4 regions of the Janthinobacterium sp. 78 genome follow, and region 2 is predicted to be linked to each of the others. Evidence: predicted binding sites of a transcription regulator. Region 2 holds the regulator's gene; each other region holds the start of a gene.

Region 1 (4,685 bases), 700 kb from region 2:
TGTTAATTGTTAAAGAACTGTATTCGGTGCTACTTTCGCGCTATCGACAAAGCGTTGTGTTTATCAGCTGCGAAGAAGGAAGAGTATGGAGCTTTTTCAGCATTTCGTCAACCTTCTTTTTCTCCCCGTTTTACTCTGCAACACCATGTTTTGTGTGCGTCGTTTTGCGAGGAGGCGAATCATATCAAAGACCGTCGAAGTTTGGCAAGCGCTTTTCCAGGAAAGCGTGCATGCCTTCTTTTTGTGCAGGCGTGCCGAAGGCAGCCTGGAACAAGCGGCGCTCGTAGGCGACGCCATCGCTCAGGGTCGTTTCAAAGGCGCGGTTGACGCAATCCTTGATCATCATGGCCACCGAGGTCGGCATGGCGGCGATGGTCTTGGCGGCAGCCAAGGCTTCTTCCATTAATTTATCTGCCGGCACCACGCGCGACACTAGGCCGATGCGTTCCGCCTCGGCAGCGTCGATGGTGCGCGCCGTCAGCAGCAGATCCATGGCCTTGGCCTTGCCGATGGCGCGCGGCAAGCGCTGCGTGCCACCCGCGCCCGGCGTGACGCCAACCTTGATTTCCGGCTGGCCGAATTTGGCGCTGTCGGCGGCGATCAGGAAATCGCACATCATGGCCAGTTCACAGCCACCACCAAGTGCGTAGCCAGCTACGGCGCCCACCACGGGTTTGCGCACGCGCAAGATATGCTCCCAGTTGCGGCTGATGTAACCTTGGGTAAAGGTGTCCGGATAGGTGTAATCGGCCATGGCGGCAATATCGGCGCCGGCGGCAAACGCTTTTTCGCTGCCCGTGAGCACGATGCAGCCGATATTCTCGTCCGCGTCGAATTTCAGCAGGGCGTCGCCCAGTTCATTCATCATGTTGTCGTTCAAAGCGTTGAGTGCCTTCGGGCGGTTCAGGCGGATGACCGCCACTTTGTCCTGGATATCGATGATCAAGTCTTCGTATTGCATGGTGTCTCCTCTGGATGAACGGTGTGACGATTGTAGCGGCTAACAGCGGCGGCGCGACAAGTGCGCTGCTATTATTGTGAGCCCGACCACCTTTATCGAGCAGCGTATTTTCTCTTCCTTCTTCCAGTACTGCGCCCGCCATTTGCGCGGCGACGGCAGCGCCGCCAGCGTCAATTTTCGCCGCCTGTGGTTCAGCAACGGCCTCAATTGCTTCGGCGCCCAGATCACCTCGCTGGCCCTGCCCCTGTGCGCGGTATTGTTATTACATGCGACGCCAGAACAAATGGGGGTGCTCGTCGCCCTGCAGGCGCTGCCGTTTGCCCTCTTCGGCTTGCCCGTCGGCGTGCTGCTGGACCGGCGCAGCAAGCACCCGATCATGCTGTTCAGCGAAACCATGTCGGGCCTGGCGCTGGCCAGCGTCGCCGTCGCCTACTGGTGCGGCGTGCTGTCGATGCCCTGGTTATATATAGTGGGATTCATCATCGGCACGGGCTTCGTTGTCGGCGGCGGCGCCGAACAGGTTTTCCTGACCTTCCTGGTGGGCCGCGACGGCTTGATCGATGCGCAATCAAAATTTGCTGCCACCGAATCGGCTTCGCGCCTGATCGGCCCCGGCCTGGCCGGCGTGCTGGTGCAAGTCCTGTCGGCGCCCGTCGCCATCCTGTGCACGGCCTGCGGCTATCTGGTGTCCGTCTTCAATCTGCGCGCCATGAGCGTGCGCGATCCGCGGCCTGCACCGTCCGACAAGCACGCCTTGCGCGACATCGCCGACGGCTTGCTGTTTGTCTGGCGCGAACCGCTGCTGCGCGCGCTGGCCTGGGGCGCCGGCATCTGGCACTTCCTGTTTTACGCCAGCATGGCCTTGACGGTGCTGTTTGCCACGCGCGACCTGGGCATGAGTCCTGGCGTGCTGGGCATGACGCAGATGCTCGGTGGCGCCGGCGTGCTGCTGAGCGCCTTCATCGTCAAGCCATTGACGCGCCGCTATGGCGCCGGTCGCACCATCCTGATCGGGCTGTCGTCCACCTCCGTGTGCTTTGCCCTGACGCCCACCATCCCCGCCTTACTATTAGGCAGTGCGGCGGCCAGTGCCGTGGCCTATGCCGTGCTGATGTTCTTTTTTGATTGCGGCGTGATGCTGTTCTTCATTCCCTACCTGGGCTTGCGCCAGAAAGTCACACCCGACCCCATGCTGGGCCGCATGACCTCAACCATGCGCTTCCTGACGGTGGCGACGGCGCCGCTGGGCGCGCTGGCCGCCGGCTGGGTAGCGGAACACTTTGGCGTGCGCAATGGCCTGGCCTGCATCGCGGCAGGCAGCATCGCACTGACGATCGCCATGGTGTGGGGCACGCCGCTGCGTAGCGTGCGCACCTGAAGCGATAAACGGGCATACACTGCTGAAAGATTGCCTTGGCGACACTATTCATGCCAAAGCCTGTGAGTTTTGATTTACATCAAGGAATTAATTGAGGTAAATCCATAAGCTGTCTTACATCACTCTAGGAGCACGTCATGTTTAACACCATCTTATTTCCCACCGACGGCTCGCCGCTGTCCGACAAAGCGGCCGAGACGGCCCTCGCCTTTGCTCAATTGAACAAGGCCAAGCTGGTCGCCCTCAGCGTGGTGCAACCGTTCCCGTTCTCGCCGATGGCCGATGGCGGCATCGTGCTCGACGCCAGCCTGTATGAACAGCAGATGCAGGAGGCATCGCAACGCGCCGTCGACAAGATCGGTGAAGCGGCGCGCGCCGTCGGCGTGCCCTTTGAAGGCGTGGTCGTCGTCTCGCCCAGCCCGCACGAGGAAATCGTCAATGCGGCGCAAACCTACCATTGCGACATCATCCTGATGGCTTCGCATGGCCGCAAAGGCTTGAACAAGCTGTTCGTGGGCAGCGAAACGCAAAAAGTGCTGGCGCATACCCATTTACCTGTCATGGTCTTGCGCTAACCTTGCGTTAGCGCAATCCCCGCCCGGCGCCGCGAGAAACTCAGCGCGCCGGCGCCTGCTTCGGCAACAACACCCACACGGCGCCGCTCTGCTTCATGCGGCCCGCATTCTCCGCCGCTTCCGCACCGAAACCAAAGAAGTAATCGACCCGGATGGGGCCGCGAATGGCGCCGCCCGTATCCTGCGCCATCACCAGCCGCTGCATGGGAATCTCGCTATTGGCTTGCGTGGTGGACAGGAACACGGGCGCACCCAGCGGCAGGAAGCGCGAATCGATGGCCACCGAGCGCTGCGGCGTCAACGGCACGCCCAATGCGCCCTTCGGTCCCACTTTGGGATCGGGCAGGCGCTCTTCCTTGAAGAAGACATAGCTCGGATTGGCGTTGAATAATTCATCCTTGCGCGTGGGGTGGCCGGCGATCCACGCCTTGATGCCCTGCGCGGACGCCTGGCTCAACGTCAGCTCGCCCTTGTCGACCAGGTAGCGGCCGATCGATTTGTACGGGTGACCATTCTGGTCCGCGTACGCCACGCGCACGGTTTCCTGCGTATCGGTCAACTGCACGCGCCCGGAACCCTGCACTTGCAGGAAGAAGGCCTCGACTTCGTCATCCACCCACAGCAATTCCTTGCCCGTGACGGACGTGGCGCGCTCGATGTCGGCGCGGGTCGCGTACGGGATCACCTTCTTGCCCACCAGCTTGCCCCGCAAACGCATGTTCTTCAATTCCGGATACACGCCGGACAAGTCCACCGAAACGAGATCGTCAGGCACCTTGTACAGCGGCGTCTGATATGGACCGCCGCGCTTGCGCGCGCCGTGCAGCAGCGGCTCGTAATAACCGGTCACCAAACCAGTATTGGCGCCATCGGCGGTGACGACTTGATTGGGCACAAAGAAGGTCTCGAAGAACAGACGGATGGCCTTGTCGCTATCGGCATTCACCTGACGCGCAATCGTGCACGATTCCTTCCAGTCCGGACGCTTGACCAGCACGCCGCATGAAGCCATGAAGGCGGGCCAGGCGGCGCGCATGTCGTCGCGGGCCCAGCCTGGCAAGGCGGCAAATTTGGCGGGGACGAAGGTGGGGGCTGCCGCTGCATCCAGCGTGTCCTTGACCTCGGCCGGCTTGGCCGGCACCGGCCTGACGACAGTCGGAGCGATCGCAGGCGCCTTGCCAGTCGCAGTAACCGGCTCTGCCGGCGGCGTGGTACAGGCGGAAAGCGCAAGCGCGACGGCGCTGATTGAAACGGGTAGACTACCGCGTGTCAACAGACGGCGGGTAAATACTAAGCTGCGGGTAAATAACATAGGGGTGCGTATGTGGATCTTGATGATAGAGGCGCTGGTGGCGTTCTTCTTGCTGGCATTTATAGTCTGGTGGACCATGTATTCGGGCAAAAAGCCCGCACCACCGGCGCGCAAACAGCTCGGCGAAGAACAGGACAGCACCGAAAAGCTGAAGTAAGTGGGGGCGCAAGCCCCCGGCGTTTCCTTAATGCAGGGTACGCGGCACCGACAGCACGAACTCGGGAATCGACGCTTCGAACTGATGACCATCCTCGGCCACGCAAAAGTATTCGCCGTGCATCGAGCCTTGCGGCGTGCCCAGCATGGTGCCGCTCGTGTATTCGAACTGCTCGCCCGGCTGCAGCAGCGGCTGGTGGCCGACGGCGCCCAGGCCGCGCACCTCTTCGACCTTGTTGTTCGCATCCGTGATGACCCAGTGGCGCGAAATCAATTGCGCGCCTGCCGTGCCCGTGTTGACGA
Region 2 (4,685 bases):
CAGGCCTCGATCAGCTTGACGATCAGTTCGCGCGTGGTGCGGTTATCGTCGGCCACCAGCAGGCGCAGCTGGCCCAGTGCCGGCGTGCGCCGCGTTTCGGCCGGCTGCGCCAGCATCTCGAACGGCACGCTGAACCAGAAGCGGCTGCCCTTGCCTTCGCTGCTGGCCACGGCGATATCACCGCCCATCATGTGGATCAGCTGCTTGCTGATGGCCAGGCCCAGGCCCGTGCCGCCGAAGCGCCGCGTGATGCTCTGGTCGCCCTGTGAAAACGCGGCAAACAGCTGCTGTTGCTGCAGTTCCGTCATGCCGATGCCCGTGTCGCGCACTTCGAAGCGCAGCCAGGCGCGGCCGTTCTCTCTCTCGGCCAGGCTGACGGCCACCACCACTTCGCCGCTCTCGGTAAACTTGATGGCGTTGCCGGCCAGGTTGACGAGGATTTGCTGCAGGCGCTGGGCGTCGCCCATCAGGCGCCGCGGCACGTCGGGCTCGACGGCGATGGCCAGTTCCAGCTCCTTTTCGCCCGCATTCATGGTCATCGTCGTGGCCAGCGTGTTCATGACTTCGTCGAGGTCGAATTCGACGGGCGACAATTCCATGCGGCGCGCCTCGATCTTCGAATAGTCGAGCACGTCGTTGAGGATGCCCAGCAGCGATTGGCCCGCCACGCGCACCATGGTCAGATACTTGCGCTGTTCCGTATCGAGCCTGGTATTGCCCAATAAGTACACCATGCCCAGCACGGCATTCAGGGGCGTGCGGATTTCATGGCTCATGTTGGCCACGAAATCGCTCTTCGCGCGGTTGGCCGCCTCGGCCCGGTCGCGCTCCTGTTCCAGCTCCGCCGCGCGCGCTTCGAGTTCCTGCTGCAGGCGGTCGCGTTCGCTCATCAGGCCGTTGAACGCTTCCGTCAGTTCGCCGATTTCGTCGCGCTGCCGCACCGGCACGGGCGTGAAACGGCTGCCGCTGGTGCGCATGGCTTGCAGCGTGTCGCGCAGGCGCACCAGCGGCGACAGCAGGCGCACGGTGACCCAGCCCAGAATAAACGCGGCCAGCAGCGAAGCGAGGACGCTCCACAGCACCAGCCGGTACAGCACGCCATCGAACGGTTCGAAGGCATCGTCGAGAGGCAGCGAGGCGGCCAGCAGCCAGTTCACCGATTTCAGGCGTTTGAAGCTGTTGACGGCCGTGATGCCGCGGCTGTTGGTGCTGACCATGCTGCCTTCGCCATCTTGCTTCAGCAACTGCGTGGTGGTCAGGTTGGCGTTCGGCAGGCGCGGCTGCAGCAAGCGGCTGGTGTCGGGGTGCAGCACGTAGCGCGGCACGGCGCCGCGCGTGAGGATGAAGTAATAGCCGCTCTTGCCGATCTTTTCCGAACGCAAGCGTCCCAGCAGGTTGTCCTTGTACAGGCGCAGCACGCCGATCACCACGCCAGCCACCTGGCCATCGGCGGTGAGCACGGGCGCCACCATCTGCACGATGGGCATGCCGCTCGACTTGCCCAGCATCGGCTCGGTGATCATGGGCTGGCGCGTGCGCAGCACGGTCTGGAAATATTCGCGCTCGGCGACGTTGATGCCGGCGCGCCCCGCTACTTCCGGCATGTCGGCTACGACGGCGCCTTGCGCATCGAGCACCAGCACGTCGTCGAACAGTACCAGCATCGAGCGGCGCGAATAGTATTCGCGCAATTGGGCGGGCTGGGCGATCAATGCCGGCGGCTGTTGCCGGGCCGTCAAAGTGACGATCTGCAGCAGCATGCCCAGCTTGTCGTCGAGTTCGGCAGCGGTGCGGGTGATCAGGGCAGACTGCTGGCTCAGCAGTACTCGGGTGAAGTCGGCGCGCATGCGCTGCACCTGTATCATGGTGACCAGCGCGATCATGGCGATCGAGGTCAGGCTGGTGGCCAGCGCGACTTTTGCTTTGATGCCGAGAGGCTTCATGATTTCCTTTTCAGTACCGGGCGGTACAGGCGGCAGCTAATGCTGTCGGGAATTTTCCTATCAATACATCAACTTGGCAAGCGGCGCTGCGCAAATTGCCTTCCCCACATGGGCTTTTAACGATGTTGCCATATAATCAAAGTCAGAACGTCGTTTATTCAGCGGAAATGCGGTGAAATTGGCACACGGCAACCCTGTATGCAGTAAACTCGTTATTGCATTTTCTAAAAGGTACCGACATGACTGAAGCGCTACTCACTCCCACCATGCCCACAGTGACCGTGGAAGCGTTGCGTGCGCGATGCTCGACCTGCAGCATGCATCAATTGTGCCTGCCGATGGGCCTCGATGTGGGCGACATGGACAGGCTGGACCAGATCATCGGCCGCCGCCGCAAGATCGTGCGCGGTGCCTCGCTGTTCCGCATCGGCGACTCGTTCCAGAATCTGTACGCGATCCGCCTGGGGCACTTCAAGACGTACCAGATCAATCCGGGCGGTGAAGAGCAGGTGACGGGTTTCCAGATGGCTGGCGAACTGCTGGGTATGGACGCCATCAGCGCCGACCGCCATCACTGTAATGCGGTGGCGCTGGAAGACAGCGAAGTGTGTGAAATTCCTTTTTCCAGCCTGGAACAATTACTGGGCAATATGCCGACCCTGCTGCGTCATTTCCATCGCATGATGAGCCAGGAAATCACGCGCGAGCAAAGCGTCATGCTGTTGCTGGGCAATATGCAGGCGACCCAGCGTTTTGCCGCCTTTATCGTCAACCTGGCCTCGCGCTATGAAGCGCGCGGCTATTCGGCCAGCAAATTTCAGCTGCGCATGTCGCGCGAGGAAATCGGCAATTACCTGGGGCTGACCATCGAGAGCGTCAGCCGTTTATTGTCGAAATTCAAGAAGGAAGGCTGGCTGCGCGTCTCCAACCGCGAGATCGAGATCTTGCAGCCCGCCAAGTTGAAAGCCATTACGGCCGGCACGGACGTCTGCAAATAAGGCTTACAGTTCCTCATCTGCATGCAGCGCGATGCTGCGCTGCAGCGGCCAGGTCCAGATGCCGGACAGGCGCCACTCGCGTTTGTCGTTTTCCACCAGTACTTGCCAGCGGCTGCGTTCGAGCATCGGCAGCGCGACGGAAAAATTGCCGGCCGCATCGGGCTGCACCAGCAGCTTGATATCCTTTTCCGGCAGGGTCGCATGCGCCAGATGCAGCTGCAGCGGACCCTGGTAAGCCTTGCCGAAGCTGTGCACGGAACCACTCAGGCGCGCTGACGCCACATCATAGGACAGGCTGGTATCCATCGCCAGGTCGCTGGCGATCGTATCGCGCCGCAAGTCCTGGTTGATCGCCTTGCCCTGCTTGTAATAGTCGCCCACCACCAGCGCATCGGGCTGCGTAAACGCGATATAGCCCATGAAGCTGCCGACGACCACCGACAGGCCGGGGCCGATCATCAGCAGCCAAGGCCAGCGATGCTTGTACCAGGGATCGGCGGGTGCTTGCAGTTTCAGACTGTCGGACATTTTGTTCTCCTTGGGGTCGGACCCTGTGGGTCTGACCCCAGCTTTTGCTTCTGGGTTGAAAATACAGTAAACCTACCGCATGTTGGATGCTACCCCTACGGCGACATACCGGGGTCGGACCCGGAGGGTCCGACCCCGAATCAACATCACCGCGGTACGATGAATACCGCGCTTTCACGCACATGCAGCGATGGGTCGTCCAGCGAATGCAATTCGATCGCAATCTTGTTCGAACCCTTCTCACCCACGCCGTGCGGCACGCGCAGGCGGATCGGCCAACCCAGCGTTTCCGTCGGCTGCAAGGTCACCTCTTCGCGCGTCAGCAAGGTCAGGCCCGGCAAGCCGGAAGCGCTGATTTTAAAATGCTGGGTTTGCTCCGAGGTGTTCATGATCTGCAAGCGGTAGACGTTTTCGATCATGCCATCTTCCACTTCGCGTCCCATCGAACCGCGGTCGCGGATCACGTCCATTTTCAGGGGCGTGCGCAGCGCCAGCGAGGTACACACGGCAATGATGATCAGGGCCAGGATGGAAGTGTAGATCAGCACGCGCGGGCGCATGGCGCGCTGGCGGATCTGCTTCGAACTGAAGTTGTTTTCCATCGCATGGTCGGTACTGTAGCGTACCAGTCCCCGCGGCCGGTCGACCTTGTCCATCACCGTATTGCAGGCATCGACGCAGGCGGCGCAGCCGATGCATTCATACTGCAGGCCGTTGCGGATATCGATGCCGGTCGGACACACCTGCACGCACAGGGTGCAGTCGATGCAGTCGCCCAGCTTGTCGTTGTTGCCGGCCTTCTTGCTGATGGCGCCACGCGGTTCGCCGCGCTTGGCATCGTAGGTGATGATCAGCGTGTCCTGGTCGAACATGGCGCTCTGGAAGCGCGCGTAGGGGCACATGTATTTGCACACCTGCTCGCGCAGCCAGCCCGCGTTGCCGTAGGTTGCCAGGCTGTAGAACAAGACCCAGAACCATTCCCAGGGACCGAAGTTCAGGGTGGTCACCGACTGCGCCAGTTCCTTGATCGGCGTGAAGTAGCCGACAAAGGTAAAGCCCGTCCACAGGGCGATGGCGCCCCATGCCAGGTGCTTGGCCGTCTTCTTGAAGGCCTTGCGCACGGACGGTCCCTGCTTGTCGAGGGCCATGCGCGCGCTGCGCGTGCCCTCGATGCGGCGTTCGACCCACAGGAAGATTTCCGTGTATACCGTTTGCG
Region 3 (4,685 bases), 4.1 Mb from region 2:
GGCGACTGACAAACAGGCAATATCATCATGGTAGCCTTGGAATGTGACGGCTTCATTACCAGCTTGTCAAAACCGTATGCAAGATGGCTGCATGGCAAGCCGTTTCCGGCCCTACAGGCGCCGGGCCAGCGCCTGCGCCTGCTCCAGCCAGCGCGCGCGCTGCACTTCGGTGGAACCGAGGATGGGGCCGAAGCTGGCCACCTTGACGGGCTTGACGCCGCAAAATTCCAAGGTCGTCTTGCGCAGCTGGTGGATGCCGGGCATGTGGTAGACCCAGCGGAAATACCAGGGTGGCGTGTCCATCGTCACCAGGAGCTGGGCCGTGCGGCCCTTCAGCAACTGGGCCGGGAAAGCCTTGCCCGGGCGGTACTTGAAGGCAAAGCCGGGCAGGAAGACGCGGTCGACAAAGCCTTTCAGCAGGGCCGGCGCGCCGCCCCACCAGATGGGGTAGGCGAACACCAGGTGTTCGGCCCAGCGGATGGCTTCCTGGGCCGCCAGCAAGTCCGCTTCCAGCGGCTGCACCTGGCGGTAGCCTTCATGCAGGATGGGATCGAAGTCCAGCTGGCCCAGGCGCAGCTCGCGCACGGTATGGCCTTCGTTGCGGGCCGTGGCGGCGTAGGCTTCGGCCAGGGCGGCGCAGAAACTGTCGCTGGACGGGTGGCCGAGGAGAATTAAAATGCGTTTCGGTGTAATGTTGCTCATGCTGCAGGCTTTCCGTTAAAGAACAGCTTGCATGCTAAAGCCTGCCCCTGGGGGCAGAGTCAAGCGGCCGCTGAAAGATGCTGGCGCGCCAGACAGTCGCGGATTTCCGTGTCGATGTCGGCCAGTTGCGCGTCGAGCTGGCGCAGGCGGGCGAACTCCTGCTGTATCTGCGCGCGCTTGGTGGCGATGTGCTGCGACAGGGCGGCCCAGTCGGTCTCGTCGCCTGCCAGGATGGGCAGCAGTTCGGCCAGGCGGAAGCCCAGCGCTTGCGCCTGGCGTATGAGTCTGACTTGCGCCAGGTCTTGCTGCGTGTAGACGCGGTAGGCGCCGGAACGGCGCACGTCGCCCAGCAAGCCCAGCGCTTCATAGTGGCGCAAGGCCTTGGGCGAGGTGCCCGCCAGGCGGGCGATTTCTCCGATGTACATGCTTGTCCCTGGTTGAGCTGCGGCGCACGCAGTGTAGCGCAGATGGCTTGCCAGGCGCTACCTTGCGCGCTGCCTCAGGAGGCTTTGCGCGGCGGGACTTTCTTCGCCGTGCATTCGGCGCAGGTGCCGTACAGCGACAGCGCATGCTCGTGCAGCACGAAGCCCCGCTCGGTGGCGATTTCATTCTGGCGCAGTTCGATGCCTTCATCGACGAATTCATCGACCTTGCCGCAACCCGTGCAGACCAGGTGATCGTGGTGCTGGCCTTCATTCAGTTCGAAGACGGCATGGCCCGATTCGAAGTGCCGGCGAAACAGGATGCCCGCTTCGGCAAACTGCATCAGCACGCGGTAGATGGTGGCCAGGCCCACGTCGATTTTTTCAGCCAGCAAGAGTTTGTAGACATCGTCCGCACTCAGGTGCTTGATGCCCCCTTCTTGAAACAGCTGCAGAATCCGCAAGCGGGGGATGGTTACTTTCAAGCCCGATTCACGCAGTTCCCTCAATATATCCATGTCTCCCATTCCTTTTTATGATCGCCTGAGCGAGCGCTTAAGCGTGAACCTGCATTATATCGCAAATGATAATCATTACCATTCGCATGTACGAACTGGAAATAGTATGCGGTGTAGCCAGTTGGGTATCCAGTGACATCGGCGCAAGTGCCCATTGCGTGGCGGGCAACTTGTAGCAGCACTAGAGTTCAATATGGAAAAATGGCGCTCGAATCGTTACACTGTGCAGCAGGCAATAACAATGGAGGGGGCATGGACCGATTTGATGCGATGCGTCTGTTTACCCGCATCGTCGAGCTGCGCAGTTTCACGCAGGCGGCGCATGACCTCGGCTACCCGAAGGCGACCGTCACGCATGCGATCAAGCAACTCGAAGCGCGGCTGCGCGTGCGCCTGCTGCAACGGACCACGCGGCAAGTAACGCCCACGCCCGATGGCGAGGCGTATTACCAGCGCTGCGCGCGCCTGCTGGCGGACCTGGAAGAAACGGAAGCCGTGTTTTCCTCGGCGATGCAGCAGCCGGCCGGCAAGCTGCGCATCGACCTGCACGCGACCCTGGCCACGCATTTCGTCCTGCCCGTGCTGGACCAGTTCTGCGCCCGCTACCCTCTGATCGAACTGGAGATCGGCATGGGCGACCGCCTCGTCGACCTGGTGCGCGAAGGCGTCGACTGCGTGCTGCGCGTGGGCGAACTGAGCGACTCGTCGATGGTGGCGCGCCGCGTGGCGTTGCTGGAACAGCTGACGTGCGCCAGCCCCGCCTACCTGGCCGCGCACGGCATGCCGGAGAATCTGGCGCAGCTCGATGGCCACCGCGCCGTGAATTTCTTTTCCGCCCAGACGGGCAAGGTCTGGCCCTTCGATTTCAAGGTAGACGGCCAGCGCCACAGCGTGGCCTTGCCGGGCACCGTATCCGTCAACAATGCCGACGCGTATCACGCCTGCTGCCGCGCGGGCCTGGGCTTGATTCAGGCACCCCGCTACCATCTGCAGCAGGCACTGGCCACCGGTGAGCTGGTGGAAGTGTTGTCGGCCATGCGTCCCGACCCGCTGCCCGTGTCCGTGCTGTATCCACATCAGCGGCAACTGTCGCCGCGCGTGCGCGTGTTTGCCGACTGGCTCGCCAGCCTGTTCGCCGAGGTGGCTTAATTTTGCAATGCCGCATTTTCTTGACCTTGGTAAAGAAAAAAATCCCTCTAGTGATGCCATCTAGCACTATTTGATGTGGATCAAAGTTTTTGTTGCACTGCACTCTTAAACTTCGCAGCGTTACTTAACGACAAAAAGAGGGAACTAGAATGAAGAAGTCCGCAACTGCAGCAGCAATCGTCCTGGCCGCCATCGGCGCATTCGCCGGTAATGCAATGGCGCAGGAAAGCCCATGGCTGGTGCGCGCGCGCGCCGTGCACATCGATCCTGCCAACAAATCTACTCCTGTTGGTGGCGTCGGCGCATCGGACACGATCCACGTCAGCAGCAAGACGATTCCTGAAATCGATATTTCGTATTTCTTCACGCCGAACATCGCTGCCGAGCTGATCTTGACGTATCCGCAAAAGCATGACGTCACCCTGGGTGGCCAAAATATCGGCACGTTCAAGCATTTGCCGCCGACCTTGTCGCTGCAATACCACTTCATGCCGGAAAAACAGTTGAGCCCATACGTCGGTGCAGGCGTGAACTATACGAATATTTCGAGCGTGAAACTGCTCAATGGCGCTGGCCGCCTGGAGCATGACAGCTGGGGCTTCTCGCTGCAAGCTGGCGTCGACTACAAGCTGGATAAAAACTGGTCGCTGAACTTCGACATCAAGAAAGTCCAGATCCGCAGCGACGTCTTCGTCGGTGGCGCCAAGGCCAGCGAAGTCAAGATCGATCCTGTCCTGATCGGTGTAGGCGTCGGCTACCGCTTCTAGGGACACCTATCAAAACCTACTGCGCGTCGTAATTTGCGGTCTGCGATGCTCACTGGCTCGGCGCCCCCGTACCTTCGTACAGTTGCGCTTCTCAACCACAACTTACTTCCGCTCGCTACGGTTTTGTTAGGTGTTGCAAGTATTGAAGATGCCCGCGCAGTGCGGGCGCAAAAAAAACGGCCAGGTGTGAACTTGGCCGTTTTTTTGCGTGCAGCGCTTTGCCTTATTTTTTCAGCGTCTTTTCCAGCGCCAGCTGGTAGTCCGTCTTTTCGTAGCCGGCCAGGTATTTGTTCGTCGCGTCGAGGAAGGCGCGCGAGCGGTAAGCCGCTTCCAGGTCCTTGACCCATGGCTTGGCCTTGTCGGCCGTGCGGATGGCCACCAGGTTGATGTAGCTGTCCGAGATTTTTTCCACGCTAAGGGCCGAGGTCAGCTTCATGCCGGCGGCCAGGGCGAAGTTACCGTTCACAAAGGCGTAGTCGGCGTCGGCCAGCGAACGCGGCAGCTGCGCCGCTTCCAGCGGCACCAGTTTCAGCTTCTTCGGGTTTTCCAGCACGTCGCGCTCGGAAGCGCGCAGCGGATCGACGTTCGGTTTCAGCTTGATCCAGCCCATCTTGGCCAGCATCACCAGCGCGCGCGCCTGGTTGGTCGGGTCGTTCGGCATGGTGATGGTGGCGCCGTTTTTGACTTCCGCCAGGGTTTTTTGCTTGCCGCCGTACAGGCCGATCGGCATGGTCGGCACGGTGATGAGGGAGCTCAAGGGCAGCTTGTTATCGGTGGCGAACTTGGTCAGATAGACGATGTGCTGGAACACGTTGGCATCGAGCGAGCCTTCGGCCAGCGCGTAGTTCGGCTGCACGTAGTCGTTGAATTCGACGATCCTGACCTTGTAGCCCTGTTTTTCCAGGATGGGCTTGATGCCCAGCTTCAGCTGGTCCGAATACGGGCCGGAGCTGGTGCCGATGACGAGTTCTTTCGGGTCCTTGGCGTGGGCGGCGGTGGCGAAGGCCAGGCTGGCGGCGGCCAGGAGCAGATTGCGGCGAAGATGGTTCATGCTTTTCCTTGTACTGAAATACTGAAGATGAATTAACGTTTGTCGAGGCGCTTGGCGATGCGCGTGCCGGCGAACT
Region 4 (4,685 bases), 4.9 Mb from region 2:
TCCAGCATGGATAAAACACGACAAACGGCCCTGAAAGCGGCCTACCGGCAACAAGCGCCAGCATTGGGCATCATCGCCCTGCGCCACCTGCCCAGCGGATACGCCCTGCTCGAACGCAGCCGCAACGCCCCTGGCGTGCTGAACCGCCACCGCTTCGAGCTGAACCTGGGCACGCACCGCAACGCCCGCTTGCAGGCGGATTGGCGGCGCGATGGCGCGGCAGCCTTCCGCTTCGATATCATCGACAGCGTCAAGGCATCGGGCGATCCCGCCTTCGATGCCGAGGCCGAACTCGATGCCCTGCTGGCGCTGCACCGCGCACAGTGGCTGGAACAGGGGCAGCCACTGTATTGAGCAATATTGCTTTACACTTGCGCACTCAAGCACTGCGCAGCCAACATAAAGAAAACCATGACCGATCACACTTCCCCGCTGCTGGACGGCGCCGGTGCGCTGGACTTTTGCCTGCGCCTGGCGCGTGCCCAGGCACTCATCGTGCGCCGCTTCGACAGCATCCTGGGCAATCTGCACGGCCTGAGCTTTGGCGATTATCAATTGCTGTACCACTTGCAGCGTGCGCCCGGTGGCCGCCTGCGCCGCATCGACCTGGCCGAGCGCCTGGCGCTGACGGCGTCCGGCATCACGCGCTCGCTGATGCCGCTGGAAAAAATCGGCCTGGTGGCGCGCCAGGCCGATGCGCGCGATGCCCGCGTCGGCTATGCCGTCATCACCGCGGCGGGGCAAGCCCTGCTGATCCACGCCGATGCGACGGCGCAGGCGCTGGGCCAGGAATTGCTGGGCAGCGCCAGCGCGGAGCAGCTGGCACCGCTGTCCCTGCTGCTGGCCGGCATCGCCGGCAGCCAGCCCGGCAACGGCTGACGCCCGCTCCTTACACCAGCGCCAGCTTGCGCAAACGCCGCGTCGACGGCCAGCGCGCCATGCCCGTCTCGTCGCGGATGGCGGCGCAGGCGGCCAGCACTCTGGCGCACTCGTCTTCGCGCAAGCCCGCATTCAGGGTCAGGCGCACCAGCGAGCGGTTCTTCGGCGTGGCCGGCGCACAGAACACGGCGCCGTAGATGCCGTGCCGCTCCAGCGCCTTGCGCAGGATCAGGGTGTCGGGTTCAGTGCCCGCTTCCAGCGCGATGATTTGCTCGGTGCCGTCGCTGACGTTGTAGCCAAGCTCAGCCAGACCCTGGCGCAGCTGCACGCTGTGGCGGCGCAAGGCGGCGCGGCGGGCATCGGCGGCGCGGATGAAATCGAGCGCCGCATCGAACCACGCCAGCTCGTGTTCCAGCAGGCAGGAGCTGAAGATGGCGGGCCGCGAGGCGGACAGGAAATAGCCCTTGAAGCGGGCCGAACAGGTGATCAGCCCCGCGCGCCCCGCAAACGCCTTGGCCAGCGACGCCGTGCGGAAATGCACGCGCCCGGCCAGGCCCAGCTCGGCCACCAGGCCCGCGCCCTGCGGGCCGTGCGTGCCCAGCGAGTGCGACTCGTCGACGATCAGCATGCTGCCGCTGCGCTCGGCGATTTCCACCATTTCCAGCAGCGGCGCCACGCTGCCATTCGTGCTGTACAGCGCATCGACGACGATGATGCCGGGGCCATGCTTGTCGAGCTGGCGCTGCAGGTGGGCGCCATCGTTATGCAGGAAGGCCACGGGCACGGCTTGCGCCGATTGCACCCCTTCCCACAGCGAGGCGTGCGCCTGCATGTCCAGGTAGACGGGGATGCCGGGCCCGGCCAGGCTTTGCAGCAAACCCACGTTGGCGGCCCAGCCCGACTGCGCCAGCACACAGGCTTCGCTGCCGAGATAGTCCGCAAATTTTTGTTCGAGCCGGTGCTGGCGGCTGCCTTCCTGCAGGAACACGGACGACATCAGCATGGCGCCGCCGCCTTGCAAGACGCGCGCCTGGGCCGCCAGCAGCACGGTCTCGCCGGCGATGTTCAGGTAATCATTACCTGCCAGCATGACCGCACGCGCGGGCATGGCTTGCCATTCATGCAGGTGTTCGCCACCGAGCAGCTTCTCGATGCGTTCGACGTAATGTTCATCCATGCGTGCGCGCACGAAGGCAGGCATCTGTTGTTCGGCATGGATGGCAGGGGACGACAGGGGGAAAATGGCGTGTGACATAGGGCACTCCTGATTGGTTGCGGGGGGAACTACCGCGTCCAACATGCGCGAGCCATCCGGCAAGAGTTTGATACAGCTCAACAGTTATGCCGATATTCTGCTGATAAGGAAGGAACCCGCCGATCATGTTGCATTGACACGCCTCAACGAACACGTCCCCTGATCATGATGCACGTGCAGTCCCCTTCCGGAAAACGGTGGCAAGGCAAGCTGCTCCAGCCTTTCCTGCATTTCCACGACGCCATCGAACACACACCCGTGCGGCGCGCGCAGGTGCGCACCCTGGCCGTCATCGGCGCGCTGGGCATGCCCCTGTACTACGCGCTGTGGCATTATTTTTTTCCGCAAGAATACGAATCGCCGCTGCTGCGCAGCGTGGCGGCACTGCTGTTCCTGCCCGCGCTGTGGCCCGACCGCTTCAGTAATACCTGGTTCAGCGTGTACCTGTTCCTGGGGCTGACCTTCGAACTGCCGTTTTTCTTCACGTACATGTTCCTGATGAACCACGCCTCGGCGCTGTGGATGCATTCACTGCTGGTGGCGCTGATCGTGCTGTTTCATTTCGATACGCGCATCGCCGTGCTGGCCTACCTGAGCGGCACCCTGCTGGCCTGCCTGGCGTTTGCCGTGTTTGGTGATCCCGCCTTTTTGCTCAGCGGCGACGTCTTGCAGCAATTGCCCGTGCACTGGTTCACGATTGCCGTGCTGTCGGTGGTCAAGGTGGGGCGCCATGTGGGCGCACAAGAGAAACTGGCCGGGCTGGCAGCCGGACTGGGCAGCGTGGCGCACGAATTGCGCACGCCCCTCGTCAGCGTCGAGGCGAACGTGCGCGGACTGCAGCGCAAGCTGCAAGACCAGCCGCCTGACGCGGCCAGCCTGGAAGCGCTGGCGCGCATCCAGTTCGAAGTGCGCCACATGCACCACATGATCGATTTGTTCCTGCTCAGCGCCAGCGCCGTCAATCGCAAGCTCGAAGCCAACGAAGCGGTGGTCATGCACGACAGCGTGGCGGCCGTGCTGCGCCGCTATCCATTTACCAGCACGGCCCAGCGCGAGATCGTCAAGGTCGAGGTACGCGCCGATTTCACGTTTCCCGGCCAGTCGGAACTGTGCGTGGTGATCCTGCTGAACCTGCTGCGCAATGCCTTGAAAAGCATCCACCGCGCCGGCAAGGGCCGCGTGCGCATCATCATCGATGGCGCCCATCCCGTGCCGCGCCTGCTGTTCATCGACACGGGCTGCGGCATCGCGGCCAACCGCCTGCCGCTGATCTTCGACCGCTTCTATTCGTATCCTGCGCACAACGGCAGCGGCATCGGCCTGGCCCTGTGCCGGCAAATCATGCAAGCCTGGCAGGCGCGCATCCGCTGCGTGGCGCGCGAAGGCGCCTATGCCATTTTCGTGCTGGAATTTCCCCAGCCCCTGCCCGTGCCCACGCACACCCGTTTTCCATCCATCCACCGCGCGAGGTGACGCATGCAACTGCCCGTCTACACCCATCCGACCCTGACCGTATTGATCGACGACAGCGATTCCTTCCTGAAAAGCCTGGCATTCCAGCTCGATCCCGGCCTGGCGCGCAAGACTTTCCACGACACCAGCAGCGCCTTGCACTGGCTGCGCCACAGCACGCAACTGGGCGAGACACCGCTGCACGTCAATTTCGACACGCAAAACTTGCCGCCCGACCAGCGCAACGTGGCGCTCGACCTCGAACGCATCTGGCGCATCAGCGGCCAGGCGCAGCGCTTTGCCGTGCCCTCCGTGCTGGTGGTCGATTATTCGATGCCGCAGATGAATGGCCTGGAATTTTGCCAGGCCGTGCGCGACTTGCCGTGCAAGAAGATTTTATTTACAGGGGCGGCCGATGAAAAAGTAGCCGTGACGGCCTTCAACCGGGGCTTGATCGACCGCTACATCAAGAAGAGCGACGACGATGCGCTCGACATCCTGGAACTGGAAATCGTTGCCCTGCAACGCGAATTCTTCCTGCAGCAATCGGACACCGTGCGCGACTTGCTATTGCTGCACGACTATGCTTTCCTGCAAGACGAAGCCATGGCCGCCGTCGTGTACGAGCTGTGCCAGCGCCATGGCTTCGTCGAGTTCTACATCTTTCCCAATCCCTGCGGCATCCTGTTCTTCACGCGCGACGGCCATGCCAGGCTGATGATCATCGAGACCGAGCGCAGCCTGCACACGCAATATGAAATGGCGCGCGACAGCGACGCACCGCAATCCCTGCTGCTTGCCCTGCTGGAAATGCGCGTGATCCCGTACTTTTCCGACGCCGACAGCGACGGCATGTATGCGGCGCACATCGGCGAAAACTGGTTCCGCTACTGCGCCGCACCCACCATCTGCCTGGGCCGCGTGACGTATTTCTGGGCCCTGTTCGACGTGCCGGCGCACCAACTGGGGCAGCCAGTCATGTCCTATGCGCAATTTTTGCGCGCGGGCGCGGGCGACAGCATCAGCGCGTAGTTGGTAACTTAGCCTTCCCGTAGCGTTTGCAGCGGCGGATGCTTCAAGACATTGCGCAAGCCCAGCC

What was found. Region 2 encodes FNR, which switches genes on or off when oxygen is low (the NO sensors DNR and NnrR bind a similar motif). Its sites were predicted from a motif close to TTGATNNNNATCAA; they were not measured.
Region 1: the regulator FNR is predicted to act here: its motif matches at 2,409-2,422, upstream of C8C92_RS04525 (universal stress protein).
Region 3: the regulator FNR is predicted to act here: its motif matches at 2,862-2,875, upstream of C8C92_RS19330 (OmpW family outer membrane protein).
Region 4: the regulator FNR is predicted to act here: its motif matches at 2,202-2,215, upstream of cqsA (alpha-hydroxyketone-type quorum-sensing autoinducer synthase).

Annotation. Positions count from the first base shown of each region.
Region 1 is NZ_QENT01000001.1:1,031,437-1,036,121, reverse strand. Features, by position in the region: gene C8C92_RS04535 (enoyl-CoA hydratase) at 185-961, opposite strand; gene C8C92_RS04530 (MFS transporter) at 1,038-2,339, shown strand; gene C8C92_RS04525 (universal stress protein) at 2,477-2,914, shown strand; gene C8C92_RS04520 (murein transglycosylase A) at 2,955-4,055, opposite strand; gene C8C92_RS27395 (hypothetical protein) at 4,237-4,383, shown strand; gene apaG (Co2+/Mg2+ efflux protein ApaG) at 4,411-4,685, opposite strand, start outside.
Region 2 is NZ_QENT01000001.1:334,173-338,857, reverse strand. Features, by position in the region: gene C8C92_RS01405 (response regulator) at 1-1,943, opposite strand, end outside; gene fnr (fumarate/nitrate reduction transcriptional regulator Fnr) at 2,183-2,941, shown strand; gene C8C92_RS01395 (FixH family protein) at 2,945-3,469, opposite strand; gene ccoG (cytochrome c oxidase accessory protein CcoG) at 3,616-4,685, opposite strand, start outside.
Region 3 is NZ_QENT01000001.1:4,411,492-4,416,176, reverse strand. Features, by position in the region: gene C8C92_RS19350 (NAD(P)H-dependent oxidoreductase) at 112-702, opposite strand; gene C8C92_RS19345 (MerR family transcriptional regulator) at 762-1,127, opposite strand; gene fur (ferric iron uptake transcriptional regulator) at 1,202-1,642, opposite strand; gene C8C92_RS19335 (LysR family transcriptional regulator) at 1,895-2,791, shown strand; gene C8C92_RS19330 (OmpW family outer membrane protein) at 2,941-3,558, shown strand; gene C8C92_RS19325 (MetQ/NlpA family ABC transporter substrate-binding protein) at 3,782-4,609, opposite strand; gene C8C92_RS19320 (methionine ABC transporter permease) at 4,642-4,685, opposite strand, start outside.
Region 4 is NZ_QENT01000001.1:5,184,727-5,189,411, forward strand. Features, by position in the region: gene C8C92_RS22845 (GIY-YIG nuclease family protein) at 7-354, shown strand; gene C8C92_RS22850 (MarR family winged helix-turn-helix transcriptional regulator) at 412-879, shown strand; gene cqsA (alpha-hydroxyketone-type quorum-sensing autoinducer synthase) at 890-2,134, opposite strand; gene C8C92_RS22860 (HAMP domain-containing sensor histidine kinase) at 2,309-3,607, shown strand; gene C8C92_RS22865 (response regulator) at 3,611-4,618, shown strand; gene C8C92_RS22870 (FtsX-like permease family protein) at 4,627-4,685, opposite strand, start outside.